DNA from 2 places in the Nocardiopsis sp. NPDC007018 genome. Region 1 is predicted to be linked to the other one. Evidence: riboswitches for the same ligand, from Rfam matches in the RefSeq annotation. Region 1 holds a riboswitch; the other holds the start of a gene.
What was found. A riboswitch is a leader RNA that binds a small molecule or an ion and turns the genes downstream of it on or off. The one in region 1 is predicted to bind cobalamin.

Region 1 (15,646 bases):
CGCAGGCGGCCAGCGGCAGGGCCAGGAGCACCAGCACGGCCCCGGCCCGGAACGGGCGCGGGCGCCCCGAACGGGCGCGCGCAACGGTTCTGACCGGTCCTGCTCTCCTCGGCGCCAACACCCGACTCCCTCGTCCCTGTGGGGGTTCTCCCCCGGCCGCTGGCAGCAACATAGGGGACGGGGCCGCGGCCTCCGGGCCGGTGACCACAAGTGGTCACCGGCCCGGAGGCGCGGGTCAGGCGGAGCCGTCGGCGGTCTCCCGCTCCTCTTCGTCGGGGGTGCCGTCCACGTACTCGCGTCCGGGTTCGGTGGTGCCGAGCAGCTGCGACACCGTGACCATCGTGAACCCGCGCTCGTCCAGCAGACGGATGGCGTCGATCGACGCGTCGATGGTCGTGGGGTGGATGTCGTGCATCAGGATGATCGCGCCGTCGGAGGCTCCGTCCAGGACGCGTTTGCGCACCACGCTGGCCTTGCGGTCCCGCCAGTCGTTGGTGTCCACGCTCCACAGGATCTGTGCCAGGCCCAGCTCGCGGGTGACGTCGGCGACCTTCGCGTTGGTGGCTCCGTACGGGGGGCGCATGAGGTCCATGGTGTAGCCGGTCTCCCGGTACACCAGGGCCTGGGTCGCCTCCAGGTTCTCACGGGCGGCGCCCGCCGACAGCTCGGTCAGGTTCGGGTGGTCGAGCGTGTGGTTGGCGATCTCGTGCCCCTCGGCGTAGGCGCGGCGCACCACCCACGGGTGTTCCGTGACGGGCAGGCCGGTGACGAAGAAGGTGGCCCTCGCGTCATGGGCGGCCAGCGCGTCCAGGAGTTCGGGGGTGCGCCCGCCGGGACCGTCGTCGTAGGTCAGCGCCACGCACGTGGTGTCGGGGTCGGCGCAGTCGACGGTGTCGTCGCGCGGGGCGAGCACGCCGGGCGCGGTGGGGGCGGAGCCGTCCTTGTCCGCCTCCGGGGCACGGTCGATCGTGAACGCGCGAACGCCCGTCGTGGCGGCCGCGCGCGCCCGCAGCCCGAACTCCGACAGCAGGGGCTCGGCCTCGTCCCGGGGGATGACCGCGTGCACCCGGCCCGCGCTGGCGGGGGCCACCTGGCCGGAGTCGAACTCCACCACCAGGTCGCCGTCGGGGTTGAAGCCGACGGAGTCGTAGAGCGCGCTGATCGGGTGCAGGGACGAGGGTACGGCGTCGGTGCCGGCCACCGCCTCGCGCACCCTCTCGTTGAGCTCGGCCAGTTCGGTCTGCCCCGCGATCAGTTCGCTGGAGCCGTGGACGGCGCCCGTGTCGGTCTCGTACCAGTAGGTGCTGTGCCCCTCCCTGGTCTCCTCGGAGTCGGTCTCGGCGGTGGTCAACCGAACCCCGAGGACACGGTCTTCGGCGGCGGTCAGGCCCCACTCGCCGACGAAGGAGCGCGCACCGGGGTTGGCGGCCTCGAAGGCCCGTACCTGGGTGGTGAGGGTGCGGTCCAGGAAGTCGGTCAGCGGCGCGGCGTGGGGCACCGCCGGGTAGGTGACGGTGACGTCGGCGCGTCCGTCGTGGGCGAGGGTCACCTCCTCGGTCCCGGGGACCGCGTCGGGGGAGACCGTGGTCAGTTGGTCGGGCTCGCCGGTGGCGGGGGGACCATCCCCGCCCTCCGAGGAGTGATCGCCGGTGTCGTCCGCCAGGGCGCTGTCCTCCAACGGTCCTCTGGGTCCGGAGACGGACAGCACCAGTCCCAGCACGACGACCACCGCGGTCGCGACCGTGAGGAGGGGGTGGTCGGGAGCCATGGTCTGCCGGTCTTGCTGCTTCACCTGGGGTTCTCCACGTTCATCGTCAGACGAACGTTCGTGGGGGTGACGGGGGAGAGGGCCCCCACGCACGCTGGTTGTCGGGTGTGATGCCGCGAACACGGGGCGGGTTCACGCCGAGTGGGCGATGGCCACGCCGGGTGTAGGGGCAGAGGGGGTGCTCCCTATACTTGCAGCCGTGGAAGGTACACGCTCCGCCTTTGGTCTCCCCGAAATCCCTTCGGGACGGGTGTCGCGTGTCGAGAGAGGGAACCCGGTGCGAGTCCGGGACTGCCCCGCAGCGGTGAGTGGGAACGAACGTCGCCTAGAGCACTGGTGATCCGACCTGAGAAGTCGGGAACTGGGAAGCGGTGACCAGTAGGAGTCCGGCGGTCACGCCGGAGGTGCCCACGAGTCCGAAGACCTGCCTCCACCCGGCGGCGCACCCGTGCCGTCGGTGGTCCCGTGCCCCGAGGGAGGGCCGAGGGCGGAGACGATCGTACGCCGCGAGGCGTCCGTCGGCGTGTCCGCGTCCTCACCTCCTCGTGGTCGGTGCCCGGCTTTCGACGAGGGAGAGAAGCTCCATGCCCAGCACCCCGGCCTCCCGGCCGTCCGTGCGTTCCACCGTGCACGGCTACCCGCGCATCGGCCCCCACCGCGAACTCAAGCGCGCCAGCGAGTCCTACTGGAAGGGCGGCACCACGGCCGCCGAGCTCGACACGATCGCCGCCGACCTCCGTCTGGGCGTGTACTCCCAGCTCAGGGAGGCGGGCGTCGACGACCTGCCGTCCAACACCTTCTCCTACTACGACCAGGTGCTGGACACGGCGGTCCTGTTCGACCTCGTCCCCTCCCGGTTCGCCTCCCCGGCCCAGGCCGGGGACCGCGACGAGCAGCTGCGCCGCTACTTCGCGCTCGCCCGGGGCGAGCAGGGCGCCCCGCCGCTGGAGATGACCAAGTGGTTCGACACCAACTACCACTACCTCGTCCCCGAACTCTCCCCCAGCACCCGGCCGCGCCTGGTCGGTGACAAGCCGGTCGCCGAGTTCCGCGAGGCGGCTGAGGCCGGGTTCCCGACCCGGCCCGTGCTGGTGGGCCCGCTGACGTTCCTCCTGTTGGCCAAGGCCGCCGACGACGCTCCCGAGGGATGGGAGCCCATCGAGCTCCTCGACCAGCTCCTGGACGCCTACGCCCGGCTCCTGGCCGACCTCAGGGAGGCCGGCGCCACCGAGGTCCAGCTGGACGAGCCGATCCTGGCCACCGACGAGGGCCGCGCCTGCGTCGGTCACCTGGAGCGCGTCTACGACCGTCTGGGCGCCCTCACCGACCGTCCCGCGCTCCTGGTCTCCACCTACTTCGGTTCCATCGGCGCCGCCGCCCTGCGGGTGCTCAAGGACTCCCCGGTGGAGGCGGTCGGCCTCGACCTGGTCACCGACTCCGAGGGCGTCGAGGACCTCGCGGCCGTCTCCGGACTGGGCTCCACCCGCCTGGTCGCGGGTGTCGTGGACGGGCGCAACGTGTGGCGCACCGACCTGCCCGCCGCCGTGGCGGAGCTGGGCACCCTGCTCGCCCTCACCGACGAGCTCACGGTGAGCACCTCCTGCTCGCTGCTGCACGTGCCCATCGACCTGGACGCCGAGACGGCGCTCGCCCCGGAACTGCGGGCCGCGCTGGCCTTCGCCAAGCAGAAGGCGGGGGAGGTGGCCCTGCTCGGCCGTGTCCTCAGCGAGGGCGGCGACTCCGCGTTCGACGCGTCGGCCACGGGGACCCCCTCGTTCACCGACGCCCGTGTGCGGGCCCGGCTGGACGCCCTGGGTCAGGACGCCTACGAGCGGCCCGAGGACCGTGGGATTCCCACGGACACCACGCTCACCACGACCACCATCGGTTCCTTCCCGCAGACCGCCGAACTGCGCCGAGCCCGCGCCGCCCACCGCCGTGGAGAGCTGGCCACGGAGGAGTACGAGCGCACCCTGCGCGCGGAGATCGACCGCGTCATCGCGCTCCAGGAGGAGATCGGCCTGGACGTCCTCGTCCACGGCGAGCCCGAGCGCAACGACATGGTCCAGTACTTCGCCGAGCAGCTGGAGGGCTACGCGACCACCGAGAACGGCTGGGTGCAGTCCTACGGTTCGCGGTGCGTGCGCCCCCCGATCCTGTTCGGTGACGTCTCGCGCCCCGAACCGATGACGGTCGAGTGGATCACCTACGCGCAGTCGCGGACCGACAAGCCGGTCAAGGGCATGCTCACCGGTCCGGTCACGATGCTCGCCTGGTCCTTCGTCCGCACGGACCAGCCGCTGGGCGAGACCGCCCGACAGGTGGGTCTGGCCCTGCGTGACGAGGTCGCGGACCTGGAGCGCGCGGGCATCCGCCACATCCAGGTGGACGAGGCGGCGCTGCGCGAACTACTGCCCCTGCGCGAGGAGCAGCGGGCGGCCTATCTCGACTGGGCGGTGAACTCCTTCCGCCTGGCGACGTCCGGGGTGGCGGCGAGTACCACCATCCACACGCACATGTGCTACTCGGAGTTCAACCAGATCGTCGGCGGCATCGAGGCCCTGGACGCCGACGTCACCAGTGTCGAGGCGGCCCGGTCCCGTATGGAACTCGTGGAGGCCCTGGGCCAGCGCGGCTACAAGCGCGGTATCGGCCCGGGCGTGTACGACATCCACTCGCCCCGCGTGCCCTCGGTGGAGGAGATCGAGGCGTCCCTGCGCCTGGCCGCCACGCACGTGGACGCCGGGAACCTGTGGGTCAACCCGGACTGCGGGCTGAAGACGCGGGGCTACGCGGAGGCCGAACAGGCCCTGCGCAACATGGTCGAGGCGGCCCGCCGGGTCCGCGCCGACCTCCCGTAGTCGGGAACCGCGCCCGAACGCGCGACGAAGGGGGCCGCGGCGACGCCGCGGCCCCCTTCGTGCCAGGTCCGTTCGGTGACCGCGCCGGTCAGCCCGCGAGGGCGGCCAGCGCCTCGTTCCCGGCGTTGAGCATGATCTCCTGGACGTCGTCGGAGAGCTCCAGGTCCTCGCGGCCGCCCCGGGTGGTGTCCAGGTAGTAGGTGACCGTGATGACCACGTTGTCCTGGCGCAGCAGCACGGTGGCCTCCGGGAGCCTGTCGCCGAGCCGCTCGGACCGGGTGACGAGCAGGTAGGACTCGCTGCCCAGGTCGAGCTCCTCGTCCACCTCGACGTCGTCGGCCTCGTAGCGGTCCGAATCGTGTTCGCCCCGGATGCGCTCCAGCGTGTAGTTCAGGTCCTCGGAGGCGGCCTCCGGGGAGTCGCTGGCGCTGTAGGGGAGCTTGTAGGCGATCTCGAGGGAGCCGAAGCCGTCACCGGAGTTGTTGTCCGGGAGTTCACCGAGGCCGGAGCAGCTCGACGAATTGTCGGAGACGTACTTGCGGCCGCTGTCGCGCAGGTCGAAGTCGGTCTGGATCTGCTCGGTGAACGACTCGCAGGGCTCGGTGGGCAGGGCGTGCGGCGGGTCGCCGAGCGCGCCCCCCGCGACGGGCTCCTCCTCGGCGGGCTCCTCCTCCACGGGCTCCGCCTCGGGGGCCTCGGAGGTCTCGTCGGGGCCCGCGGCGATCTCCTCGCCGCCGTCACCGCTGCCGTTGGTGACGAGCATGACCACCACGGCGATCACCAGGATGACGATGACGACGCCGCCGCCCATGACCACCCACAGGCCGGCCTTGCTGCCTCCGCCGCCCTGCTGGGGCGGCGGGACCGGCGGGTAGCCGGGGGGACCGCCGGGGCCTCCCGGACCGGGTCCGTAGGGTGGCTGTCCGCCCGCGTACATGCCCTGGTCCTGGCCGGGCGCGCCCGGGTAGGGGCCCTGACCGTAGCCCGGCTGGCCGCCCGTGGCGGCGTCACCGTAGGGGGCTCCCTGCGGCTGCCCGTAGGGCGGCTGTCCGCCGGTGCCGTCGCCGCCGTAGGGGTTCTGCGGTGGCTGGTTGTAAGGTCCGTTTTCGCTCATGGCTCCCCTCGCCCGGTGATGTGGTGACCGTCTTGTGTGAGGCGCTCGTTGGCGCCCGTGGGTTCTCACGAGTTCCCGTGGTGGCCACCGGCGGATCGCCGGGTGGGTGACAGCACGGGGAACCGTGGGGGAGGGCGGCCCGCCTCGGACGCCGTGACCGCGGGCGAGAGCGGACGGGTGAGAGCGGGAGTTCCCCGTGTCGTGAGGAGGTCCCCGGTTCCAACGGGGCACCGACCGCCGCATGTGGAGCCAGCGGGTCGGTTTCCCGCGGGCCAGGGGTCGGGACGCCTTGCATCCTAGCCGTGGCAGGTGCTGCCAGGGCAGGCCGGACCTGGGGTTAGGGACCGAATCGTCATCGTTTCGTGCCACTCGTACCCGAAGTCACCCTTGGTGTGACGTCATCGTGATGTCCGGGTGTGGACGCGCGGGTGGGGGTTCGGGTAATGGCTTCACGGGCTGTCGGGTCGGCGTCCCGCGACCTCCACGCCGCTGACCTGCGCAGGCGGGACGCACCGGGTTTGCGTGCGGGATGTGACGCCTGTGGCCGGTTGTGGCCAGGGTGCGGCCACGCCGCACCCCGCCCCGAGAGCTCAGAACATCGAGATGTGGACGTGGTCGAAGTGGTTCTCGGTCATGTTGCCCCGGTCGGACATCGCACGCCAGCCCTCGTCGCCGCGCCGCACGTCCCAGATCTGCTGCCGGTAGATGACGTACATGATCCCCAGGTCGTCGGCGTTCTCCCTCGCCCACTCGGAGATCTCCCAGCCCCGGTCGATCTGCTCCTGGTCGGGCATGCCGCCGTTCGGGTGCAGCATGAAGTCGCAGGCGCGCCCCTTGGGGTGTTCTCCGACCACCCAGCCGCCGTCCGGCCGGTAGCAGCCGACCCCGCCCACGTCGTCGCCTCGGCCGAACCGCTCGATCACCAGGTCCCGCATCTGTTCCGTGCGGGGGGTGATGCTGTTGTGCGGCTGCATGGGCTGGTTCGGGTGGTCGGCGATCAGGACGTGCACCTCCGAACGGCGCTCCTCCAGCTCGTCCATGTCCTCGGAGGCCTCGTCCAGCCGCTCCTGGGCGCTGCGCTGCGCGACCTCGTCGCGGGACAGCGCCTGGTTCAGGTGGTCGATCTTCTCCTGGTTGGTCGTGGACAGGTAGTCGATGACCACCGCGCGGTCGATGACCTCGTCCGGCTCGGCCTCCACGAACAACGACATGGCCGGGTCGATGCCACCGCTGGTGTAGGTGGCCACGGCCAGGGACACCACCTGGTCGCGGGCGTCCTCGACCTCCTCGCGGGTGGCGTCGGCACGGTCCCCGGCGCGTTCGGCCTCCTCCATCACCGCCTCCATGTCGCGCAGTTCGCCTTCGAACTCCTCGGTCAGGGCGGCGGCCCGGTCCTTGAGGTCGCTCATGCTCTCCGGTTCGCGGGGCGGCGCTCCCGGGGCCGGAGCGGCGGAGGCGGGCAGGAGCGGCAGGGCGGTGGCGGCGACCAGCGAGAGACAGAGCGCGGCGATCCGGGCTCCACGGGGCGGGGCCGCCGAGGCCAGCCCGGACAGGGCGCCCGCGCCCAGCGCGCGGGCGCCCTCGGCCAGGTCGGCCAGGGCCTCGCCCCGGGTGCGGGACGGTGGGTCGGGCGCCCAGAAGTCGGCGTGGCCGTCGGTCTGCGCCGCGCCCTGGAACTGCTCGGTGTCCTCGAACTGCACGGTGTGGTCGCTCCTCGGACCCACGCGCGTCCCCCTGCGGGCACGGGGCGTCGTGGGTGCGTCTGCTCGTCTTCTCCCGGGCGGGCGCGGCGGCGGTGGGGCCGCGGCGGCCCTCGGTACTCGCGGCGCGTGTGCGCCGACGAAGAGTCACGGGACGGTCATGAGTCTAGGCACTCGTGAGGACTCGCGGGCGGGAGAGTGCGGTAGGACTCTCCGGCAAAAGCCTCAATGTGTTCAAAATAACCATATTCACGGCGAGTAAAGTGATGAACCGACCCGGTCGGCCATGGTTGAGTTGACGGCGTGAAGGCTCCTGAGCACGGTAAAGCGACTCCCGCCGCCACGGCGAAGACCACCCGGCGGTGCGTTCCGCTGCCCGGCGGCCGCTGTCGCATGCCCCGTTAGCCGCCTCGGACCCCGAGCCGCGCCCGGCGCACCGCGCCGGGGCCACCCCCCGGGGGCCGTCCTCCGCCGCTCCGCGATCGCCGCGGGTACCGGCGCGCCGCCCCGCACGCCAGGTGAGCGCTTCGTACGCTCGGGTGTGGGCGTCACACCCGCGCCGGGCCCGGAGCGCATCCGCGCCCGTGAGCGCTCCCTGGGACACCACCGCCAGACGTCGATGGGAAAACCGTGATTGACGCAGTGGGTCTACACAAGACCTACAGGTTGAAGAAACGCCAGGTGCACGCTCTCAACGATGTGGACCTGTCGGTCGAGTCCGGCGAGATCTTCGGGGTCGTGGGCCAGAGCGGTGCCGGAAAGAGCACCCTCCTGCGCTCGGTGAACCTGCTGGAACGCCCCGACGCCGGTTCCGTGCGCGTGGGGGAGGAGGAACTCACCTCCCTGCGCGGGTCCCGTCTGCGAGCGGCCCGCAGGCGGATCGGCATGGTGCACCAGCACTTCGCCCTGCTCTCCTCCCGCACGGTGGCGGGCAACGTGGGCTTCCCCCTGGAGGTCGCCGGGGTCTCCCGCGCCAGGCGCGCCGCCCGGGTGGGCGAGCTCCTGGAACTGGTGGGGCTGGGGGACAAGGCGCGCGCCTACCCCTCCCAGCTCTCGGGCGGCCAGAAGCAGCGGGTGGGCATCGCCCGCGCCCTGGCCTCCGACCCCCAGGTGCTGTTGAGCGACGAGGCCACCTCGGCGCTGGACCCGGCCACCACCGACTCGATCCTGTCCCTGCTGCGGCGCCTGCGGGACGAGCTGGGCCTGACGATCCTGCTGATCACCCACGAGATGGACGTGATCAAGCGGATCTGCGACTCCGCCGCGATCATGGAGGACGGGCGGTTCCTGGAGTCCGGCCGCGTGCTGGACCTCATCGGCACCCCGGGCTCCCTGCTGGCCCGATCCCTGTTCCCGCTTCCGGACAACGGGGGTCCCCAGAGCGTGGTCATCACCTACCCGCGCTCCTTCGACGAGCCCTTCATGTCCGAGCTCACCCGCCGGTTCGACGTGGACGTGAACATCCTGGGCGGCGGCGTGGAGCAGGTCGCCGGACAGTCCGTCGGGCGGCTGAGCGTCGACATGCGCGGGGAGCGCCGAGCCGACGCGCTGCGCTACCTGTCCGAGCACGGCCTGCTGGTCGAGGAGGCCGGAAAGTGACCCTCAACCCCGCCGACGTCCTCGTCCTCGCGGAGGACGGCAACGCGCTCACCGCGATCGGTGACTTCGTCGCCGACTGGCCCACCATGTGGCCCAACCTGTGGCTGGGCACCCTGGACACCGTCTACATGGTGTGGTGGGCGACCGTCTTCAGCGTCCTGATCGGTCTGCCGCTGGGGGTGCTGCTGGTCGCCACCGACCGGGGTGGCCTCGTCCCGGCCCCGGCGGTGCGCGCCGTACTCAGCGCGGTCGTCAACATCGGCCGCTCCCTCCCCTTCATCGTGCTCATGGTGGCGGTGCTCTCCCTCACCCGCTTCCTGGTCGGCACGACCCTGGGCCCGACGGCCGCGATCGTGCCGTTGAGCATCGGGGCCATCCCGTTCTTCGCCCGTCTGGTGGAGACCTCCCTGCGCGAGGTCGACCGCGGGGTGGTCGAGGCCGCGCACGCGATGGGGACCCGCAGGCTCACGATCGTGGGCAAGGTGATGCTGCCCGAGGCCATGCCCGGTCTCATCGCGGGTGCGGTGATGACCGTGGTCACGCTCATCTCCTACTCCGCGATGGCCGGCGCCATCGGCGGCGGTGGCCTGGGCGACCTCGCCATCCGCGAGGGCTACCAGCGCTTCAACGACCACTACCTGTGGGCGACCGTCATTTTGTTGATCGTCATCGTGCAGGTGGCGCAGAGCCTCGGCGACCTGCTCGTACGCAGGCTGTCCCGGCGCTGAGCCGCGCCGCGGCCCCCCGCCTTCCCCCACCCCCTCCCGAACTGTCCGGATTCAACGGCGAGGAGAAGTGATGACAGGGACGAAGACGCTGCGGGGGGCCGCTGCGGCGGGTGCGGCCGCGGTCCTGCTGGCGGGCTGCGGCAGCCCCAGTGAGCGGGCGGGCGGCGGCGAGGGGGAGGAGGGCGTCGTGACCCTGAGGGTCGGCGCCACCCCGGTGCCGCACGCGGAGATCCTGGAGTTCGTCGACGAGCGGCTCGCGGCCGACGCCGGTCTGGCCGTCGACGTGGTCGAGTACACCGACTACAACCAGCCGAACGCGGCCTTGGCCGAGGGCGAACTCGACGCGAACTACTACCAGACGGTCCCCTTCCTGGAGGAGTACCTGGAGGGCAACCCGGGCACCGACCTGTCCTACGTGGAGGACGTGCACCTGGAGGCCTTCGGCCTGTACTCCGAGAGCGTCACGGATCTGGAGGACCTCCCCGAGGGCGCCCGGATCGCGGTGCCCAACGACCCGTCGAACATGGACCGCGCCCTGCGGCTGCTCGCCGAGAACGGCGTGGTCACGCTGGCGGAGGACACCCGGGGCCAGGCGTCGGAGTCCGACATCGAGGGCAGCCCCCTGAACGTCTCGGTCACCGCGGTGGAGGCGGCCCAGCTGCCGCGCTCCCTCCAGGACGTGGAGGCGGCCGTCGTGAACGGCAACTACGCCCTGGAGGCGGACCTGCCCGCGGCCGCCCACACGCTGGCGCGGGAGGAGACCGAGGACAACCCCTACGCCAACGGTCTGGTGGTGCGCGCGCAGGACCGGGACTCGCCGGAGCTGGAGCGGCTCAACGAGCTCCTGCACAGCGAGGAGGTGCGGGACTTCATGGAGGAGCGCTGGCAGGGGATCGTCATCCCGGCCGGTCGGGCCTCCGACTGACCGTTACCGTCCGTCCCCGCCTGCGGGGACGGACGGTAACGGTTGAATCTCGGGGAGGTGTCTCTCCGTTGACTCGCCGAGGGGCGTCTGCTTCGGTGATTGGGAGCGCTCCCAAGCGATGTCCACCCGCCACGGAAGGTGCGTACCGAAGCAGTGAGCAACCCGAACGACTTCCCCGAAGGCTTCCTCTGGGGGGCGGCGACCGCCTCCTTCCAGATCGAGGGCGCCACCACCGCCGACGGTCGAGGCCGCAGTATCTGGGACACCTTCGCCGAGACCCCCGGCAAGGTCCTCAACGGGGACACCGGTGACCCCGCCGACGACCACTACCACCGCTACGCCGAGGACGTCGCCCTCATGCGGCGCCTCAACCTCGGCGCGTACCGCTTCTCCGTCGCCTGGCCGCGCGTCGTCCCCGACGGGACCGGCCCCGTGAACCAGGCCGGGCTGGACTTCTACGACCGCCTGGTCGACACCCTCCTGGAGGCCGGTGTCCAGCCCTGGGCCACCCTCTACCACTGGGACCTGCCCCAGCCCCTGGAGGACGCCGGAGGCTGGCCCGCCCGCGACACCGCCTACCGGTTCGCCGAGTACTCGTCGGTGGTCGCCGAGGCCCTCGGCGACCGGGTCGCCCACTGGATGACCATCAACGAACCCTGGTGCGCCGCCTTCCTGGGCTACGAGAACGGCCACCACGCCCCCGGTCGCCAGGACCCCGCCGCGGCCCTGGCCGCCACCCACCACCTGCTGCTCGGCCACGGTCTCGCCGCCCAGGCGATCCGGTCCACCGGCCACCCCTCCAAGGTCGGACTGGCGCACAACCAGGCGGTGATCCGTCCGCACGGGGCCGCCGCCGCCGACGTCCGCGCCGCCCGCCGGGCCGACGGGGTGCGCAACCGCATCTTCACCGACCCCCTGCTCAAGGGCGCCTACCCCGCCGACGTCCTGGCCGACCTCGCCCACGTCAGCGACTTCGCGTTCGTGCGCGACGGCGACCTGGAGACCATCGCCGCGCCCCTGGACTTCCTCGGCATCAACTACTACTCGCCCGAGTTCGTCGCGGGCTCCGCCCAGGGCATCGACCCCGCCCTGGTCAGCGGCGACGGTGACGCCTGGCTGGGCGCGGGCCCCGACGAGGTGCACGTCTCACAGGGGCTCCCCGTCACCCACATGGGCTGGGAGATCGACCCCAGCGGCCTGTACGACGTCCTCCAGCGCCTGGCGGGGGAGAGCGGCGGCATCGACCTCTACGTGACCGAGAACGGCTGCGCGTTCGAGGACACCGTCAGCGAGGACGGCGCGGTCCACGACCCCGACCGCACGGACTACTACGAGGGCCACCTCCGGGCCGCGAAGGAGGCGATCCACGCCGGGGTGCCGCTGCGCGGTTACTTCGCCTGGTCACTTCTGGATAATTTCGAGTGGGCATGGGGATACTCCCGCCGGTTCGGGATCGTCCACGTGGACTACGAGACGCAGGAGCGCGTGGTCAAGGACACCGGACTCTGGTACGCGGAACTGGCCGCGACCGGCCGTTTCCCTGAGCGGTAGACCACCGCGCACGCACCACCGGGTCCGCGGGACGTCCTCGCACGGGCGCCCCGCGGACCTCGTGCGTCCGCACCGTGCCCACCACACCACCGCCGCCGGGCGACCGGCGGCACGACGTCCAAGGAGCCTCGAAGTGGCCAAGAGCGGAGGTCGGCAACGGCCGACCCTGGAGATGGTGGCGGAACGGGCCGGGGTCGGCCGGGGCACCGTCTCCCGGGTGATCAACGGGTCGTCCCAGGTCAGCCCGAGGACCCGGGAGGCCGTCCACGCCGCGATCGCCGAACTGGGCTACAGCCCCAACCAGGCGGCGCGGACCCTGGTCACCCGCCGCACCGACACGATCGCCCTGGTCGTGTCCGAATCGAGGGACCGCCTGTTCGCGGACCCCTTCTTCGCCGACATCATCCGAGGTGTCAGTTCGGTCCTGCACGAGCGGGACCTCCAGCTCATGCTCACCACCGCCAGGGGCGAGGCCGAGCACAAGCGTGTGGGGGAGTACCTCAGCGGTTCGCACGTGGACGGCGCCCTGCTGGTGTCCCTGCACCGGGACGACCCCCTCACCGCGCGGCTGGCCGAGTCCGGGGTCCCCGTGGTGCACGGGGGGCGCCCCTACTCGGAGGCCCAACCCGCGCCGTTCTGCGTGGACATCGACAACCTCGACGGAGCGCGGACGGCCACCCGGTACCTCGTGGACGCCGGGTACTCCCGGATCGCCACGATCACCGGCCCGCAGGACATGAACGCCGGGGTGGAGCGACTGCGCGGCTACCGGGAGAGCATGGCCGGCGCCGGACGCGGGGCGGACCCGCGACTGGAGATCCAGGGCGACTTCAGCGTGGAGGGCGGGGCCCTGGCCATGGCACGCCTGCTCGACCAGGGCGGTAACCCCGACGCGGTCTTCGTCGCCTCCGACATGATGGCGGTGGGCGCGGTCCGCACCCTGCGCGAACGGGGGCTGAGCGTGCCCGGGGACGTCGCCGTGGTCGGGTTCGACGACACCCTCATGTCCCGGCACAGCGACCCGGCGCTCACCACCGTCCACCAGCCGACCGTCCGGATGGGGCAGGAGATGGCCCGGCTCCTCGTGGACGTGGCGATCCCGCGCACCGCCGAGTCCGAGACCATCCTGCTCGACACTCGGCTCGTGGTGCGCGACTCCGCCTGAGACCGGCCCCGCGGGCCCCGCCACCGGGGACGTTCGCCCCGCGTGAGCGCTGGACTCCCATGTGCCGCCTGTGCGAGGCTGGTCGCGATTGCGCGGAAGACGGTGGGGGCACATGAAGTCGACGCGGGAACCGACCCATTCCAGGTGCGCGATTTCCGCGTGCGGCTGGTGCGACCGGGACGGCGACCGTTGCCGGTTCTGCGCCGGGACGGGGTGGTGGCGGCCGGAGCGGCCGCACCGGGAGGTCAACGGGCTGGTCGTCTGGCACCGGGTCGAGGAGCCCTGCCGGGGCTGCGCCGGGACCGGCAAGGAGCACAGCTCGACGGCGGCGTCCTGAGCCCGGCGCGGGGCGGACTCCCCTCGCCCGGCCGGTGCCGGCCCGTGAGCCGCGAGGGGATCGCGAACCGAACGTGGAGGAACATTGCGCTGGGTCACCTATCTGTCGCCGAGCGGCGGCGGTGCGCGCGCGGGCGCGCTGGACGACGGTGACGTGATGGGCAGCCCGGGGTCACAGGGCCTCGGCGAACTGCTGGAGGGCGGCGCGCAGGCCCTGGCGGCCGCGCACGCGCGCGCCGTGGACGGCGCGATCGAGATCATCGTGGAACCCGAGGCGCGCATGTGCGCCCCGGTGACCCCCGCCGAGCCGGTCCCGGTCCTGGCGGGCGACCGCGAGACGCTGGTCGCCCCGGAGCTGGTGAGGGGGGCCGACGACGCGGTGACGGCGCGGGCCCGTTCCGCCCGGGTGGGCGTGGCCGCCCTGAGCGGGGGGTCGGGGACCTCGAGCGCCTACACCCCGGCCTGCCTGTGGCTGGACGCGGAGGGTGTGCCGGTGCAGCTCGTCCTCGGCCCGGTCCTGACCACCGCCGACGAACTGTCCGGCGCGGCGGTGGAGCTGAGTACCTCGGTGGACGACCGGGAGAACGGGCGGGGCCGGGTCGATCCCGGGCACCCGTGGCTGGCCTCGGGCCCGGGGCGGGTCCGGGCGCTGCTTCCGGTGGCCACCCCGGACTTGGAGGCGAACGACGAGTTGTTCGTGGACGCCGGGGAGCTGGGCACGTACGAGGTCAGGGTGGGGTCCCAGGTCTGAGGGGTCCGCCCCCGGGCCCGGCCGTGGCTCAGGGGGTGAACTCCCAGTGCCAGGGCTCGAAGCCGTCCCTGGCCCACTCGGGGTTGTGCCAGCCGTGTTCGGGCGCGTGGTCGAGCATCCACCGGTGCTCCGGGGCGTCCAGCTCGTTCACGCCGCCGCACAGGTCCACGGCGAGGCCGAGCCCGTGCGCGCTGGTGCCCGGCCGGGCCGCCATCCCCGGAAGCATCTCCTGGAAGAGGCGGACTTGCTCGTGGTAAGGCCGGTAGGAATCGGTCACACACATGGGGCGGCCGAACTTTGACCGAAAGTCCCGGTCGAGGGCGACGAAAGCGGTCGCGGCGTCCGCGCGCAGCCGCTCACCGGCCTGAGGCAGCGGGCACAGCAGCGTCTGCGGCACCCGGCCGTTCTCGACGTCGGCGGACCCGCCCTTCTCCGCGCAGCCCTCGGGCGCCTCCCGCTCCGGCGGCCCGGCCGTCCGGGCCTCCTTCCCGGGGGCCGGGGCGGCGGCCATGGCCTTCTCCAGGCGGGTCTGCTGGTCCAGCAGCCTCTCGGACCTCTCCTCCTGCGCGGTGATCGCCGCCTCGGCCGCCTCACGCGCGTCCTCGGCCGCCTCGGTGGCCTCGGCCTGTTCCCGCTCGGCGGTCCGCGCGGCCTCGGCCAGCGTGTCCGAGGCGACCCGTGAGGCCCGCGCGCGGGCGAGGTCGGCGGAGCGGTGCTCCCCGAACAGCGTGAGGTAGGAACCCCGTTCCAGGGCCCGTGTGGGGCCCTCCGGATCGATCCAGGCCCGCATGGGGCTCAGGTCGACGCCCTTGTAGGCCCCGGCCGCCTGGCGTGCCGCGCCCAGCCGGGTGCCCTCGTGGCGCCGTTCGGCCGCGTCGGCGCGGGACTCGGCCGACTCCCGCCGACCGGTGAGCTCGTCGAGCCGGGCGCTCTCCTCCTCGTAGGCGCTGATCCTCTCCTGGGCGCTCTCGCGGAGGGAGGCGACCTCGGCGCGGGCCGTCGCCAGCTCCACCCGTAGGCGGTCCAGGTCGCTCTGGTCCGGATCGGTGACGTCGGCGCCCGCGGGGGCGCACGCGAGGGCCAACAGCAGCGCGGTGCCCAACGGCAGGGCGGTGTGGACCGAAAAGCGAAGAATCACGCGGTTCCAT
Region 2 (15,646 bases), on a different contig from region 1:
CCCGACCGGTCGGCCCGCCCGGTGACCCCGAGGGCCCCGCCCGGTCAGTCCATGAGGCCGCCCCGGTACGCCCAGGCGGCGACCTCCACCCGGTTGCGCGCCCCGAGCTTGTCCTGGACCCGCGCCAGGTGCGTCTTGACCGTGCTCACGGTGACGTGCAGCTCCGCCGCCACCTCCGTGTTCGTGAGACCGCGCGCCACCGTGCGCACGATGTCCAGCTCGCGCGCGGTCAGTCCGCTCTCGGTGTGGTCGCGCCGGGGAGCGGGGGCCTCGGCGAAGTGCCGGAGCAGGCGCACGGTGATCTGCGGCGACACCATCGCGTCGCCCCGGGCGGCGGCCCGCACCGCCTCGATCAGCAGAGCGGGCCCGGCGTCCTTGAGCAAGAACCCCACCGCGCCGCCGGTCAGCGCCGCGTGCACGTACTCGTCGAGGTCGAAGGTGGTCACCACGACCACGCGCAGCGGGTCGGCCACGCCCGGACCGGACAGTCGGCGGGTGGCCTCCAAACCGTCGATCCCGGGCATCCGGATGTCCATGAGGACCACGTCCGGGCGCAGCTCCTCGGCGAGACGGACGGCCGTGAGCCCGTCACCGGCCTCCCCGACCACGGTGATCCCGTCCTCCGCGTCGAGCATGTACCGGAAGCCCGTCCGGACCATCTGCTGGTCGTCGGCGAGCAGTACCCGGATCGGCGGCGCCTGCGCCGACCCCGTCGTTCCCGCGGCTCCCGCCGTCCCCGTCGTCACCCCTGGCCGTCCCCTCCGCGTCGGGCGGGGATGGTTCCCCGCACGGTCCAACCCTGCCCCACGCCGACCGGTCCGGCGTCCAGGTCGCCGCCGAGTAGCCGGGCGCGCTCGGTCATGCCCACCAGACCGTGCCCGCCGCCCACCGGGAGCCCGGCGCCCCGGCCGTCGTCGTGGACGCGCAGATCCACCTGGCCCCCGTCGACGGTGACCACCACGCTCACCCGGGTGGCACCCCGGGCGTACCGCAGTGCGTTGGTCACCGACTCCTGGGCGATGCGCAGCATGGCGGTGCCCACCTCCGGGGGCAGGTCGGCGACCGGCCCGGAGACGTGGACCGCCACCTCCGGTCTGCCGGGACCGGCGGGCGCGGCGAGCGCCGTCAGGCCCTCGGCGGGCCCGGGGGCCAACGGGGCGTCGCCCGGTTCCCGGAGCCGGGCGACCATGCCCCGCATGGACTCCAGGGCGCGGGTCCCGGCCGCCTCGATCTCCGGCAGGGCCTCCCGCACCGCCGCCGGGTTGCGTTCGGCGACGTGCCGTAGCGCCTGCGCTTGCACCACGATCCCGGTGACCTCGTGGGCCACCACGTCGTGCAGGTCGCGGGCGATGGCCAGCCGTTCCGCCGCGCGGACCAGGTCCACCTGCGCGGCGCGCTCGGCCCGGTGCCAGCGCAGGTACAGGCCGGGGGCCAGGGCGACGACCACCGGCATCAGCGCGGCGGACACGTCCGGGGTGAAGGACTCGCGCAGGTAGTCCGAGTAGGCGGCGCCGAAGGTCAGGGCTGCGGCCAGGACGACCTGCCAGGCGCGGCACCGCAGCGCGACCAGGGCCAGGAGCACCATGATCCCGGCCGCCTCGGCCATGGTGATCGGGTAGCCGAACATGCCCTTGGGCAGGGGCCAGAGCAGCGCCGACACCGCAGTGACGGCCACCGGTGCCAGCACTCCGGCGGTCAGCGTGAGACGCGGACCGGCCGAGGGCCGGGCGGCCAGGGCGACGAGCAGCACGCAGATCGCCCCCGAGACGCACCCGGCGAGGTCCATCGCGGACGTCGGCGGCCCCATCCAGTCCGAGTACGTGGGGATACGCAGCGCCATGCGCAGGTCGGCCACCCACAGGGCGAACACCCCCGCTGTGAGCGCGAGGGCCACCAGCCGGGGGTAGGCCCGCGCCCTCCTGTCGGCGGTGGCGAAGGGCCTGGTCAGAGCCGAGAACTGGAGCATGACGACCAGGCTAGGGCGCGGTCCCGCCCCCGCGCATCGGCCGATGGTACGACGCGCGGGGCTCCCACGGGCGCCGAACGGACGGCGGGTGGTCCGAATGGCTGATCCGCGGCCGCGCGGGTTCGGCTCTTCGGTCGATGTGCGGCGGTGGGGCCGAGCGCCACGCTGGTCACGTACCGATGAGGGAGGGTCCCGTGACCACAGCACCGACCGAGGCCGCAGAACCGGCCACCGCACCGCAGCCGGGGGGTGCGCCCGTCGGCGGCGCCGCGCGCCGGGTGCCGTTCCTGGACGTCGCCCGCGCGATCGCCATGATCGGCGTGGTGGCGATGAACGTGACCGTCGTCGTCTTCGCCGCCGAGCGCGCCGGGGAGATCGAGCAGAGCACACTCACCTCGGTCGTCGACGGAACGCTGGGCCTGTTGATGTCCGGCAAGGCCCGGGCGCTGCTCATGGTGCTGCTGGGTGTCGGCGCCGTCCTGGCCTGGCGGTCCGCCGCGCGGAGCGGCGGACGCCCGATGGCGGTCATGGCGCGCCGCTACGTGTCCCTGGGGCTGCTGTTCGGGGTGCCGCACCTGCTGGTGTTCTCCGGTGACATCCTCGTCCACTACTCGATCGCCGCGCTGTTGCTCGCCCCGCTGATGCCGTTCCTGCTGGCCGGGTCCGGGAACCGGCCGCTGTGGTTCGCGGCGGCCCTGTTCGTGACGGCGCCGTTCGTCGAGTTCGGGCTGGGCTCGGTGCTTCCCGGCGGCCCGGACGTGCTGGTCACCCTCGTGCCGCAGACCCTCGGGTTCTTCTGCGCGGGCGTGTGGCTGGCGCGCAGACCGGAACTGGACCCCGAGTTCGCGGGCGAGCCCTCGCGGTTCCCGCTGCGCCTGGTGTGGGCGGGTCTGGTGGGGCAGGTGCTGGGACTGTTGTTCATGGTCGGCGCGGACCTGTTCTTCCCCATGGAGTTCGACGCGGACGGCGTCCCGGTGATGAACGCGGACGGCATGCCGGTGATCCACCCCGGTTCCGACGTGCTGACCTCCTTCGGGGCCGGCCTGACCGGGCTGGGCGGAGGGCTGTTCTTCCTGGGGTTGGTGTGGTGGCTGGTCGGGCGCGGCCGGACCGCGGCCCGCGCCCTGGGCGCCCTGGCTCCGCTGGGCCGGATGACGCTCACCGTCTACCTCGGCAGCACCGCCGTGTTCCTGCTGACCATGAAGCCGTTCGAGGGCGAGGTCACGGTCCTGGCCCAGTACGGGGTGGCCGCGGTCTACTTCGTGGCGATGGCCCTGTTCGCCCGCTGGTGGCTGGGGCGCTTCCGGATGGGACCGCTGGAGTGGGTGTGGCGTCTGCTCACCTACCTGCGCCCGGTGCCGATGCGCCGGGTCCCGGGGGAGGCCGTCGCACCCGTGGTCGCGGACCACGGTTCGGGGGCCGGTGCGGACGCCGCCCGCTCGCGGGGCGCGCACGACGGTTCCTGGGCCGTGCCCCCGGGGCTGGTCGGGTCCTCGCGGCCCGGTGCGGCGGTGCCGCAGGCGGCTCCGACCGTTCCGGCGGGCACGGACCGTGCCTCTGCGCCTCCCGCCTCGGGCGACGCTGGTATGGACGCCCGGCGCGACCGGTACGAGGGTCGCACCGCCGCCGACTGACACGCGGACGGGCCCGGGACACGGGCCCCGGGCCCGTCCGTTCAGCCCCCGGCGACCGAGGGCAGCAGCCGTACGTCCGAACCGTTCGGGACGGTGGCGTCCAGTCCGCCCACGGAGCGGCACTCGTCCTGGTCCACGAACACGTTCACGTACCTGCGCAGCCCGCCCTGCTCGTCCCTGATCCGACGGTCCAGGCCGGGGTGGCGCTCGGCCAGCGCGTCCAGCACCCCGCGCAGCCGGGTCCCGTCCTCGACCTCCAGCGGCACGTGGGTGGCGCCCCCGGCGTCGGCCCGCAGCACGCTGGTCAGGTGCACGGTCACCCGCATCTCACACCTCCGTCGCCCGTACACACAGGACGTCGGGCAGGTGGGCGGCGACCAGGTGCCAGCGGTCGTCGTCGTCCGTGGTCGCGTAGACGTCCCCGGAGCGGGTCCCGAAGTAGAAGCCGGGGACCTCGGCGCCGTCCGTGCAGGCGGCGTCGCGCAGGGTGATGCCGAAGTACGGCTCCTCCGGGAGGCCCTCGGTGATCGCCTGCCACGAACCCCCGCCGTCGTCCGTGCGGTAGGCGCTGAGCCGGTAGTCCGGCGGGAGGTGGACCTCCTGGCTCACCACCGGGAAGTTGAGCGCGGTGTCGGGGTGGTGCGGGTGGGCGACCACCGCGAAGCCGAAGTTGGTCGGCAGGCCCTTCTCGATCGACGTCCACCCGTCGGACGGGTTGGCGCTGCGGTAGACCCCGTGGTGGTTCTGCGCGTAGAAGGAGCCGTCGGGTGCGGCGGCGACCTTGTGCACGCACTGGCCGTACTCGGGCTCCTCGTCGGGCAGGAACCCGGCGGAGATGCCCCTGTTGGTCGGGTGCCAGCTGGCCCCGTCGTCCTCGCTCTGGTAGACACCACCCGTGGACATGGCCACGGTGATCGCCTCGGGTGTCTCGCGTCCGACGCCGAGCCTGCCGGGCAGGACGGTGTGGATGGCGGCGCCACCGGCACCGGGCATCCAGTTCGCCCGGTGCGGGTGGTCCCAGAGTGCCCGGACCAGTTCGAAGCTGTCGCCTCCGTCGGAGGAGCGGAACAGGGCGTGCGGCTCCACTCCGGCGAACACGGTGTCGGGGTCGGCGCCGAAGGCGAACTGCCAGGCGCGGGTCAGCGACCCGTCCGTGTCCTCCGGGAAGGCGATCGGCGGGCTCGGCGGTTCGGTCCAGGTGGCGCCGAGGTCGTCGCTGTGCCAGACGCTCGGCCCGAAGTGCCAGCTCTCCGTTCCGGCGAGCAGGCGTTGGGTGTGCGGGTTGATCCCGACCGTGTAGACGGGGCTCATACCGGCGTCGTTGGCCTCGTCGAGCCGGTGCGGTCCGGTCACCTCCCATGCGCGCCGATCCTCGCTCCGGGCCGTGAACAGGCCCTTGCGCGTGCCGATGACCAGGAGATATGCCATGACGAACTCCAAGATGTGAGTCAGGTCTCCACTCTGGCACAGGGGTGCGGACGACGCCGGGAACACGTGGACGGCGCCGGGAGGAGTGTCGGGTGGGGGTCAAGCCGGGGTCACGGGAGGGTTCCGGTCACTGCTGCCAGTGAATAGTTAGGAACCCGAACGATTTACCGTGGGTGGCGAATTGGCGCCCACGGGAAATGGGGCGCCTGTCGGAGGGATAACTTCCGTGAGGAGGGAACTCTTTCCGGGCAGGGGTTCTGCGGCGAGTGGAAGGCGGTTGTCGGTACCAGATCACTTTGCAATAAACTCCCGGGCCAACCGGTGTTCGCTCCGGGGCTCCCCCCGGCCCCGGTATGCCGGTCACATCCGGCCATCCAGCCCGGAAGTCATCCCGCTCCTTCGGTCTCTCGGTCCGTTTCGGGACCACCGTCCCAATGGCCGGTCCCGCGTACCATTGAGAACCGAGTTCCCACTCGATAGGGTCGCCCATGCACCACCCCCCGGACACACTCCACGCCCGCAAACGCCGTAAGGCGAGGGCCACGATCGTGTCAGCAGCCTTCCAACTCTTCGCCGAGCACGGATTCGACAACGTCACGGTCGCGGCCATCGCGGAGCGTGCCGAGGTCGGCCGCACCACCTTCTTCCGGTACTTCGGTGACAAGCAGCAGGTGCTGTTCGCCGACGACAGCGCCGAGGTGGACCGCATGTGCGCCCACGTGCGCGAACGCGCGGACCGGAAGCCGGGAACCGACCTCGGGGCGGCGCTCGCCCTACTCCGCGAGGCAGCGGCGGCGTGTCCCCGCACCGCGCTGACGCCCGCGCACTCGACGGTCCTGGTGCGGCTCCTCAGAGAGAGCGTCGACCTCAGATCCCGCTACCTGCTCACCCGGCAGCAACGGGCGCTCCGCCTGGCGGGGGCCCTCACGGAGGCGGGCACGGCGGAGAGCGTCGCCGTTCTGGCCGCCCACACCGCGATGGCCTGTGACCTCACCGCCATGCGGCTCGCGGAGAGCCCCGAGGCCTACCCCGTCCGCGTGGACGAGGCCCACGGGATGCTCCGTACCCTCGGTTCGCCGGGGGACTGATCGGCTCGGGGCGCGACCCTCCTGCCCCGATCCGACGGACCCGGCGCGGTCGATCCCGCCACCGGTCCCCGGCCCGCACACCCCGACCAGTGCGGGCCGCCCGGGGGCCGGTGGCGGGGCTCAGAGGTCGTGTTCCCGCACCAGACCGACGAGCCTTCGGCCGAACACCGCCACCACGGCCAGACTGATGACGCCCACCAGCAGGTAGGGGACACGGAGCGCGTCGGTCTGGCCGAGCGCGGGCGCCAGGGCCGCCACCAGGACACCGCCCGCCGCCATGCCCACGGCGCTCATGCCCCAGCTGACCGTGCGCATGGCGGCGTTCACCCGCCCGAGCAGGTGGTCCGGGGTGATGCGCTGGCGGATCGAGGTCATCGCCACCGCGTAGCCCAGCACCAGCCCTCCGCTGAGGAAGTACACCCCGGCCACCACCGGTGTGAGGGGGAAGGCGGCCACCAGCAGGTACAGCAGGCCGCTCCCGGCCAGGCACAGGGTCGGCAGCGTCCCGTGCGGCAGCGCGGAACGCAGCCAGGAGACCAGTTGGCCGCCGACGATCCCGCCGATCGCGGCGAAGGCCATGAGCAGGCCGAACCCGGCCGAACCCAGCCCCAGCGTGTCGCGGACGAACAGCACCTGGGTGGACAGCATGGTCGCGTAGGCGGTGTTGACGAACACCGCGATCACGGCCACGGCCCGCAGCAGGGGTTGACGCCACACGGCGCGCACGCCCTCGACCACGTCCGCCCACACCCCGGCCAGGCCGCGCCGTTCGCGGGGGGCGGGGGCGTCGGCGGCGCTCGGAGCGGTCGGAGCGGTCGCGCGGACGCGCAGGAGCGCCACCACCGACACCAACAGCGCGGCGATGTTGAACAGGAACGGGACGAACAGCCCGAGGGCCAGCACGAACCCGCCCAGCGGCCTCCCGGCGAACTCCTCCGCCACGATCGCCCCGGAGCGCACGTGCCCGTTGGCCCGTTCCAGCCGATCCGGGGGGACCAGCGACGTCACCGTGGTCTCGGCGGCGGTGTCGTAACAGACCTCCAGGGCGCCGAAGCAGAACGCGAACGCCGCGAGCAGGGGGATCGACGCCCAGTCGGAGAACACCACCAGGGCCAGCAGCGCCCACAGCAGGAGTCGCAGGGTGTTGGCGGAGACCATCAGCGTGAGCCGGGGGACCCGGTCCACGAGCACCCCGGCGGGCAGGGCGAGGAGGAGCCAGGGCAGTCGGCCCGCCGTGGCCACGGCGGCGACCAGGGCCGCGTGGTCCGGGGCCAGGGAGGAGGCCAGCCACGGCACGGCGATCATCGCCACGCCGTCGCTGAGGTTCGAGGCCAGGGACGCGGACCAAAAGGCCCAGAACCGTCCGCCGAGCGGCGCCGTCGACGCCCGGGTCGTGGAGTCGGACACGGGGGGACCACCGACCTTCCGCACGCCGGTGTCTCGGGCGGTTCCCGTCGGGGGCACCGGCACACGCCTCCACGCTAACCCCGCCCCTTCGGGCGCGTTCCGGCGGCGTCCGGGGACGGAACGTGACGGGATCGGGGGGCCGGGGGTCTGGATTTAGTAGGACGTCCAACTATATGGTGAGGGGGCCGTGGAGCGGGGAAGCTGGTGCGAATCCAGCACGGTCCCGCCACTGTGACCGGGCCGAACACCCGGAAGTCAGGCCACCGCTCGCGGCCGGAGATCCGTGTGGTCCACGAGGATGGAGCGAACACGCATGGTCAGCGAGCTGACGCATTTCGTGCATGGCAGGAACGTCCCCGGGCGGAGCGGCCGCTTCGGCGACGTGTACGACCCCAGCACCGGCCGGGTCCGTGCCCGGGTACCCCTGGCCGACCGCGAGGAGACCGAGGCGGTCGTCGCCGACGCCGAGACGGCCCAGGTCGAATGGGGTTCCTGGAGCCCCCAGCGCAGGGCCAGGGTCCTGCTCCGGTTCCTCCAGCTGGTCGAACCCGAACGCGAGTCGATCGCCCGGGCGCTGTCCGCCGAACACGGCAAGACCGTCGCCGACGCGCACGGCGACCTCCAGCGCGGCCTGGAGGTGGTGGAGTTCGCGGCGGGCATCCCGCACCTGATCAAGGGCGAGTTCACCGACAACGCCGGCACCGGCATCGACGTGCACTCCCTGCGCCAGCCCCTCGGGGTGGTCGCGGGCATCACCCCGTTCAACTTCCCCGCGATGATCCCGCTGTGGAAGGCCGCACCTGCCCTGGCCTGCGGCAACGCGTTCATCCTCAAGCCCTCCGAGCGCGACCCCTCGGTCCCGCTCCGCCTCGCCGAGCTGTTCCTGGAGGCCGGGCTGCCCCCGGGCGTGCTCAACGTCGTCAACGGCGGCAAGGAGGCGGTCGACACCCTGCTCACCGACCCCCGGGTGGCCGCCGTCGGCTTCGTGGGCTCCACCCCGATCGCCGAGTACGTCTACTCCACGGCCACCGCGCACGGCAAGCGCGCCCAGTGCTTCGGCGGGGCCAAGAACCACATGGTCGTCATGCCCGACGCCGATCTGGACCAGGTCGCCGACGCCCTGATCGGGGCCGGGTACGGGTCCGCCGGGGAACGCTGCATGGCCATCTCCGTGGCGGTGCCGGTCGGCGACGAGACCGCCGACGCCCTCGTCGCCAAGCTCACCGAGCGCATCTCCGGGCTGACCGTGGGGGCCGCCGACGACCCCGACGCCGACTTCGGGCCGCTGGTGTCCCGCGACGCCCTCGACCGCGTGGACGCCTACGTCGGTCTGGGCGTGGACGAGGGCGCCGAGCTGGTGGTCGACGGCCGCGGCCTGAAGGTCGCCGGTCACGAGGAGGGCTTCTTCACCGGCGCCTCCCTGTTCGACCGCGTCACCACCGACATGCGGATCTACAAGGAGGAGATCTTCGGCCCGGTACTGTGCGTGGTGCGCGCCGCCGACTACGAGGAGGCCCTGCGCCTGCCCAGCGAGCACGAGTACGGCAACGGCGTCTCCGTGTTCACCCGCGATGGCGACACCGCCCGCGACTTCTCCCAGCGCGTCGACACCGGCATGGTCGGCGTGAACGTGCCCATCCCGGTGCCGGTCGCCTACCACACGTTCGGCGGCTGGAAGAGGTCCGGCTTCGGCGACCTCAACCAGCACGGCCCCGACTCCGTGCGCTTCTACACCCGCACCAAGACCGTCACCTCGCGCTGGCCCTCCGGGGTCAAGGAGGGCGCCGAGTTCACCATCCCGGTCGTGCGGTGACCTCCGCGACCACCGCCGAACAGCGCGCGCTCGCCGAGACCGCGCGCGCGTTCGCGGACCAGCACCTGGCACCGTTCGCCGTCGACTGGGACCAGACCAAGCACTTCCCCGTCGACGTGCTCCGCAGGGCCGCCGAACTCGGCATGGGCGGCCTCTACGTCTCCGAGGACGCTGGGGGGACCGGCCTGACCAGGCTCGACGGCGTCCTGGTCTTCGAGGCCCTGGCCACCGGCTGCCCGTCCCTGGCCGGGTACCTGTCCATCCACAACATGGTCGCCTGGATGGTCGACCGGTACGGCGACCCCGCCCAGCGATCCCGCTGGCTGCCGGGGCTGTGCTCCATGGAGACCCTGGGCAGCTACTGCCTCACCGAACCCGGGGCCGGGTCCGACGCCGCCGCGCTCAGCACCCGCGCGGTCCGGGACGGCGACCACTACGTCCTCACCGGCGCCAAGCAGTTCATCTCCGGGGCGGGCGCCTCGGAGGTGTACGTGGTCATGGCGCGCACCGGCGGCGACGGGGCCGCCGGGATCTCCGCGTTCGTCGTGCTCCGCGACGACCCGGGGGTGTCCTTCGGCGCCAACGAGGCCAAGATGGGCTGGAACGCGCAACCCACCCGCCAGGTCCTCATGGACGGGGTCCGGCTGAGCCCCGACCGCCTGCTCGGCGCGGAGGGGGACGGCTTCCGCATCGCGATGAACGGGCTCAACGGCGGCCGCCTCGGCATCGCCGCGTGCTCGCTCGGCGGCGCGCGGGCCGCGCTGGAGGGCAGTACCGCCTACCTGGGCGGCCGCGAGGCCTTCGGTGCCCCGCTGATCGACGCCCAGGCGCTCCGGTTCCGGCTCGCGGAGATGGCCACCGACCTGGAGGCGGCCCGTTCCCTGCTGTGGCGCGCCGCGACCGCCCTGGACGAGGGCGACCCCGAGGCCGCGCACCTGTGCGCCATGGCCAAGCGGTTCGCCACCGAGGCCGGGTACACCGTCGCGGACCAGGCGCTCCAGCTGCACGGCGGGTACGGCTACCTGACCGAGTACGGCATTGAGAAGATCGTGCGCGACCTGCGGGTGCACCGAATCCTGGAAGGAACCAACGAGATCATGAGCCTCATCATCGCTCGACGACTCACCGGGGCCGCCTGATGACCGGCGACGACAACCCCACGGCCGCGAGCCCGGACGACGCGACGGTGCTGCTGAGGGTGGAGGGCGCGCTCGCCCGCGCCACCCTCAACCGGCCGCGCGCCATCAACGCCCTCGACCACGGGATGGTGCGCGTGCTCGCGGACGCCCTGACCGACTGGGAGAAGGACGAGGGCGTCGCGGCCGTGCTCCTCGACGGCGCCGGGGAGCGCGGCCTGTGCGCGGGCGGCGACATCCGGGCGATCCGGGCCAGCGCGGTGGACGGCGACCGGCGGGCCGCCGACTTCTGGCGGGACGAGTACCGCCTCAACGCCAGGATCGCCCGCTACCCCAAGCCCTACGTCGCCCTCATGGACGGCGTGGTCATGGGCGGCGGTGTGGGGGTCTCCGCGCACGGCCGGGTCCGTGTGGTCACCGAACGCTCCAAGGTGGGCATGCCGGAGACCACCATCGGGTTCGTGCCCGACGTGGGCGGCACCTACCTGTTGTCGCGGGCGCCCGGCGAGACCGGCACCCACCTGGGGCTCACCGGGACGCCGATCGGCGCGGGGGACGCGGTGTACACCGGGATGGCCGACCACTACGTGCCCTCCGAGCGCCTGCCCGACCTGGTCGCCGCGCTCACCCGGGCCCGCACGGAGGCCGAGGTCATCGAGACCGTGGGCGGCTTCGCGAAGATCGCCCCCGCCGCCCCGCTGGAGGCGCGGCGGGGCTGGATCGACGCCTGCTACTCGGCTGACACCGCGGAGGAGATCGTGGCGCGGCTGCGCGACCACGGCGACCCGGAGGCCGCGAAGGCGGCCGACACCATCGCGGCCAAGTCGCCGACCTCGGTGAAGACCACCCTGGCGGCGCTGCGCCGGGCGCGGGACCTGGACACGCTGGAGGAGGTCCTCGAACAGGAGTACCGGGTCTCCTCGGCCACGCTGACCTGGCCCGACCTGGCCGAGGGCATCCGCGCCCAGGTGGTCGACAAGGACCGGCGGCCCCGGTGGGCTCCGGCGACGCTGGCCGGGGTCTCGGACGCCGACGTCGCACGCGCCTTCGATCCCGCCCCGGACGGTCCGGTCGGTCTCGCCGCGCCGGTCGCCGCGTGCGAGGGCCCGGGGGGTGCGCGATGAGCGCGGTCGCCTTCGTCGGGCTGGGCAACATGGGTGGCCCGATGGCCGCCAACCTGGTCGCCGCGGGGCACGCCGTCACCGGGTACGACCTGGTGCCCGAGGCCCTGGAGCGGGCGGCCGGAGCGGGCGTGCGGGTGGCCGGGTCCGCCGCCGAGGCGGTGGCCGGGGCCGACGTCGTCGTCACCATGCTGCCGAGCGGCCGCCACCTGCTCGACGCCTACCGGGGCGCCCCCGGGATTGAGGGGCCCGGGGAGGGCGGTCTGCTGGCCGCGGCCCGCCCCGGCACGCTGTTCCTGGACTGTTCCACGGTGGACGTGGCCGACGCCCGCGCCGCCAACGCCGCCGCCGTCGAGGCGGGCCACCGGGCGATGGACGCCCCGGTGTCCGGTGGCGTGGCCGGGGCTGAGGGCGGAACGCTCACCTTCATGGTCGGCGCGGAGGAGGCCGACCTGGCCACGGCGGGGCCGCTGCTGGAGGTGATGGGCGGCCGGGTCGTGCACTGCGGGGGCCCGGGCGGCGGCCAGGCGGCGAAGATATGCAACAACATGGTGCTGGGCGCGTCGATGCTCGCGGTGAGCGAGGCGTTCGTGCTGGGGGAGCGGCTGGGCCTGACCCACCAGGCGCTGTACGACGTGATGTCCACGGCCTCGGGGCAGTGCTGGTCGCTCACGTCGTACTGTCCGGTGCCGGGCCCGGTGCCCGCCAGCCCCGCCAACCACGACTACCGTCCTGGCTTCGCGGCCGCGCTGATGGCCAAGGACCTGGGCCTGGCGGCCAGCGCGCTGGGCCAGACCGGTGTGGAGGCGCTCGTCGGCGGCCGCGCGGCGGAGGTCTACCGCGCGTTCGCCGAGAGCCTGGACGGGGTGCCCCGGGACTTCTCCGCGATCGTGGAGTCGGTGCGCGAGCGCTCGCGGCCCCCGGAGGTGTCCGCGGAGCCCGACACCGGCTGAGTCCGGTGGGAGGACGCCGCGCGGCCCGGGGGCCCGAGGGGGTGCCCGGGCCGCGCGCCGTCCGGAGTCCGGTGGGTGGTGCCTCCGTGTTGGCGGAACCGGGGACGTCGTGGCGGCGTCTCACCGGGCGACAGGCCTCGGGGCGAGCGGCCCCGGGGCGTCCCCCAGCGGTACGGAGTCCCCCATGAACCCGAAACCCGGCACCCTCACGGCCATCCAGGTCATCCTCTTCGTCCAGGCCGGACTGGCCGCCCTCGGCCTGTTGTTGGCCTTCATCGGGATGGGCGCGATGACCGAGTCCGAGCTCAGGAGCGTGGCCGGTGTCGGCACCGGCACCTTCCTGTTCATCATGCTCATCGGTGTCGCGACCACCGGCTTCAACGTCTACGTGGCCGCCACGATGGGTCAGGGCGGGTACCGCACCCGGACACTCGTGCGGGTGGTGGCGGGTATCGGCGCGGTCTCCGTGCTGGTCAACATCGTGACCGGCGGATCGTTCCTGATCGCGCTCGTGCTGCTCGTCGTCATCGTCGTCCTCAACGAGGGCGCGGCCGCCAGCCAGTGGTACGAGGAGACCGAGCACCCCCACCGCTACCAGGGCCGCTGACCGTCACCGGCCCCCGGCACGCCGGGGGCCGGGTCGGTCGGTTCATGGACCCGTGTGGGGGCGCGCCCCGGGCGTACCGACCCCGTGTGGCCGGTGCGCCCGGGGCGCGTGTACGTGGCGGCGTTCGCGCGGCGCGCCGGAACGGCCCGCTAGAACGGTGTCAGGGTGATCTCCAGCCGCGAGGGCCCGTGGTCCTGGATGTAGGAGGCGAAGTCCTCGACGTCGTCGAAGGCGAACCCGTACGCCTTGCCGTCCTCGGTGTGGTCGTGGAAGGTCCCGGCGTACCGGTTGGCGATGTCGGCCAGGTAGAACCCGTTCGGGTCGTTCGTGGGCTGGGCGGCGTGGTCCAGCAGGGTGGCGCGGTTGAGCGCGGCCCCCACGATGGCCGCGACCGGGCCGGTGATCCCGTCGTTGGGCGCGGCCAGGGCGCCGTCGCAGAAGAACACGTCGCGGGTGCTGGGCCGGGGGATGGGCGACACCCCGCCGTCGAACAGCAGCTCGTCGCCCTGGACCCGGCCGGTGAAGGTCCCGGCGTTGGTGGTGACGGTCAGGTCGGTGCCCGAGTAGTGCGACCACACCTGGTCGACGTAGGGGTCGTAGTAGTCGGTGGGGAAGATCCCGGAGTCGAGCCCATGGCCGGGGGCGATGATCCGGTGGCCGTCGAAGACCAGCGGGGAGAAGTCGGGGTCGGCGGCGAGGGTCTCGAAGATCGCGTCGCGCCCGCCGGGCAGGAGGAAGCCGGTGCTCTGGTCCTCGTTCCCGGTGAGCCGGATGCCGATGGGCACGCTGAACTGGTCCACCATCGAGGTGTTGCAGAACATGCCGTCCTCGTTGTGGGTGAACTCCACCGAGTCGTGCAGGACGTCGAAGCCGTGGTCGTCCTCGACCCAGCCCGCCGGGAGCTGGAGCGCGGGGTTGCCGTTGCCGTCCTCGACGATCCGGATGCCGAGCTTGCCGCCCATGGCGAAGTAGATGCGGCCGGACATGTACGGCAGGGTCAGGTCGGCGAGGGCGCCCAGGGGGATCGAGTAGTCGGTGTACCCGTTGTCGGTGTTGTCGTCCAGGCTGACGGGGTGGGGTGTGCCCTGGGCGTCGACCCGGCAGTGGACGTCGTCGACGAGGTCGGTGCCGACGACGTACACGAGGACCTCGTCGTCCGCGAAGCGGCCGCTGTTGTTGGTCACGCTCACCGGGAGCGCTCCCAGGTTGGTCGTGTTCGAGACGGGGGTGATGTTCTGGGGTCTGGTGGCGCAACCGGTCGCGCCGAGCAGGGGGGCTCCGGCGGCGAGCGAGACGCCGCCCAGGAAGAGCCTGCGGTCGATCATGGGTGAACTCCTCAGTAGCGGGTGTGAAGAGGTGCGCACCATGGAGCCAGCTCGGGGGTCGCCGCGTCAACGGGGTGAGCGGTGCGGATCGCGTGGCCCCCGCGTCACCCAAGGTGACGGAGGTGTGTGTGGGGTAGATCACATGGGGTGGCCCACGGTCAGCTCCACCAGGGCGACCCCCTTGTGCACGTGGCTCCCGGCGACGCACAGCCCCGCGCGCCCGGCCAACGCCGCCAGGTCCTCGGGAGTGCGCTCCCGCCCCTGGAAGAACGCCAGCATCCGCAGGTCCAGTTCGCTTACCACGTCCTCGGCGGCGTGCTCGGCCACCAGCACCGCCCCCGCCGGACCGGCCGCCTCCGCGCACCGACGCAGGATCGCCACGGCCGCGTCGTCGTCCCAGTCGTGCAGAACCCAGCCGAGCACGAAGGCGTCACCGGACACCGGCAGCGGGTCGAAGAAGCTGCCCGCCACGGCGTCCGCGCGGTCGGCCAGCCCCGCCTCCTGGAAGTTCGCGCGTGCGGCTGCCGCCGGGCCGGGCAGGTCGACCACGGTCCCGCGCGGCCGGGAGAAGCGCTTCAGCAGGGTGACCAGCAGCGACCCGTTGCCGCCGCCCACGTCCACGACGTGGTCCAGCGCCTGCCACTCGTACATCTGCGCGATGGTCTCGGAGTGGTTGACCATCCGGCCGCTCATCAGCTCGTCGAAGGAGCGGGAGAGTGCGGGGTCGGCGGACAGGTCCTCCCAGAAGCCCGCGCCGCCGAATCGCAGCGAGTAGGCGCTCCGGCCGGTGCGCAGCGCCTCGGCCAGCTCGGACAGGCACAGGTCGGCGCGGCCGTGCGCGCCGTCCCCGGCGAACCAGCCGAGCCGGGAGGCCGGGTGGTCGGTCCGCAGGGCCGCCCCGACGTCGGTGAGCGCGAACCGGTCCCCGTCCAGGGTGAACAGGCCCTCCCGGACCAGGTACCGCAGCACCCGCGCCAGGCCGTCCGGGTCCGCCCCGGCCGCCGCGCCCAGCTCCTCGGCGGTGCGCGGCCCGTCAGCCAGGTGGTCGGCGATCCGCAGTGTGGCCACCGCCCGGATCGCCATCGGGGTGACCGGGCTGGCCAGCGCCCACAGCCGCGCGGACGCCTCCCGCTCGGCCTCGGTGATACCGTGTTCGTCACGTTCTCCG

Region 2: linked by a shared signal. The riboswitch ahead of ABZ635_RS06860 (CoA-acylating methylmalonate-semialdehyde dehydrogenase) and the one ahead of metE (5-methyltetrahydropteroyltriglutamate--homocysteine S-methyltransferase) in region 1 are both predicted to bind cobalamin.

The regions. Positions count from the first base shown of each region.
Region 1 covers NZ_JBEYHA010000002.1:134,143-149,788, reverse strand. Annotated here, with positions in the region: gene ABZ635_RS01715 (polysaccharide deacetylase family protein) at 1-37, opposite strand, end outside; gene ABZ635_RS01710 (polysaccharide deacetylase family protein) at 236-1,768, opposite strand; cobalamin riboswitch at 2,000-2,215, shown strand; gene metE (5-methyltetrahydropteroyltriglutamate--homocysteine S-methyltransferase) at 2,353-4,629, shown strand; gene ABZ635_RS01700 (DUF3558 domain-containing protein) at 4,718-5,743, opposite strand; gene ABZ635_RS01695 (hypothetical protein) at 6,334-7,443, opposite strand; gene ABZ635_RS01690 (ATP-binding cassette domain-containing protein) at 8,086-9,042, shown strand; gene ABZ635_RS01685 (methionine ABC transporter permease) at 9,039-9,770, shown strand; gene ABZ635_RS01680 (MetQ/NlpA family ABC transporter substrate-binding protein) at 9,841-10,695, shown strand; gene ABZ635_RS01675 (GH1 family beta-glucosidase) at 10,849-12,246, shown strand; gene ABZ635_RS01670 (LacI family DNA-binding transcriptional regulator) at 12,380-13,411, shown strand; gene ABZ635_RS01665 (hypothetical protein) at 13,524-13,748, shown strand; gene ABZ635_RS01660 (hypothetical protein) at 13,833-14,498, shown strand; gene ABZ635_RS01655 (M15 family metallopeptidase) at 14,527-15,633, opposite strand.
Region 2 covers NZ_JBEYHA010000009.1:39,456-55,101, reverse strand. Annotated here, with positions in the region: gene ABZ635_RS06895 (response regulator transcription factor) at 45-659, opposite strand; gene ABZ635_RS06890 (histidine kinase) at 743-1,966, opposite strand; gene ABZ635_RS06885 (DUF418 domain-containing protein) at 2,161-3,600, shown strand; gene ABZ635_RS06880 (MoaD/ThiS family protein) at 3,642-3,926, opposite strand; gene ABZ635_RS06875 (sialidase family protein) at 3,928-5,028, opposite strand; gene ABZ635_RS06870 (TetR family transcriptional regulator) at 5,517-6,116, shown strand; gene ABZ635_RS06865 (MFS transporter) at 6,237-7,523, opposite strand; cobalamin riboswitch at 7,689-7,809, shown strand; gene ABZ635_RS06860 (CoA-acylating methylmalonate-semialdehyde dehydrogenase) at 7,837-9,336, shown strand; gene ABZ635_RS06855 (acyl-CoA dehydrogenase family protein) at 9,333-10,475, shown strand; gene ABZ635_RS06850 (enoyl-CoA hydratase/isomerase family protein) at 10,475-11,596, shown strand; gene mmsB (3-hydroxyisobutyrate dehydrogenase) at 11,593-12,546, shown strand; gene ABZ635_RS06840 (hypothetical protein) at 12,731-13,153, shown strand; gene ABZ635_RS06835 (beta-1,3-glucanase family protein) at 13,303-14,478, opposite strand; gene ABZ635_RS06830 (methyltransferase) at 14,617-15,646, opposite strand, start outside.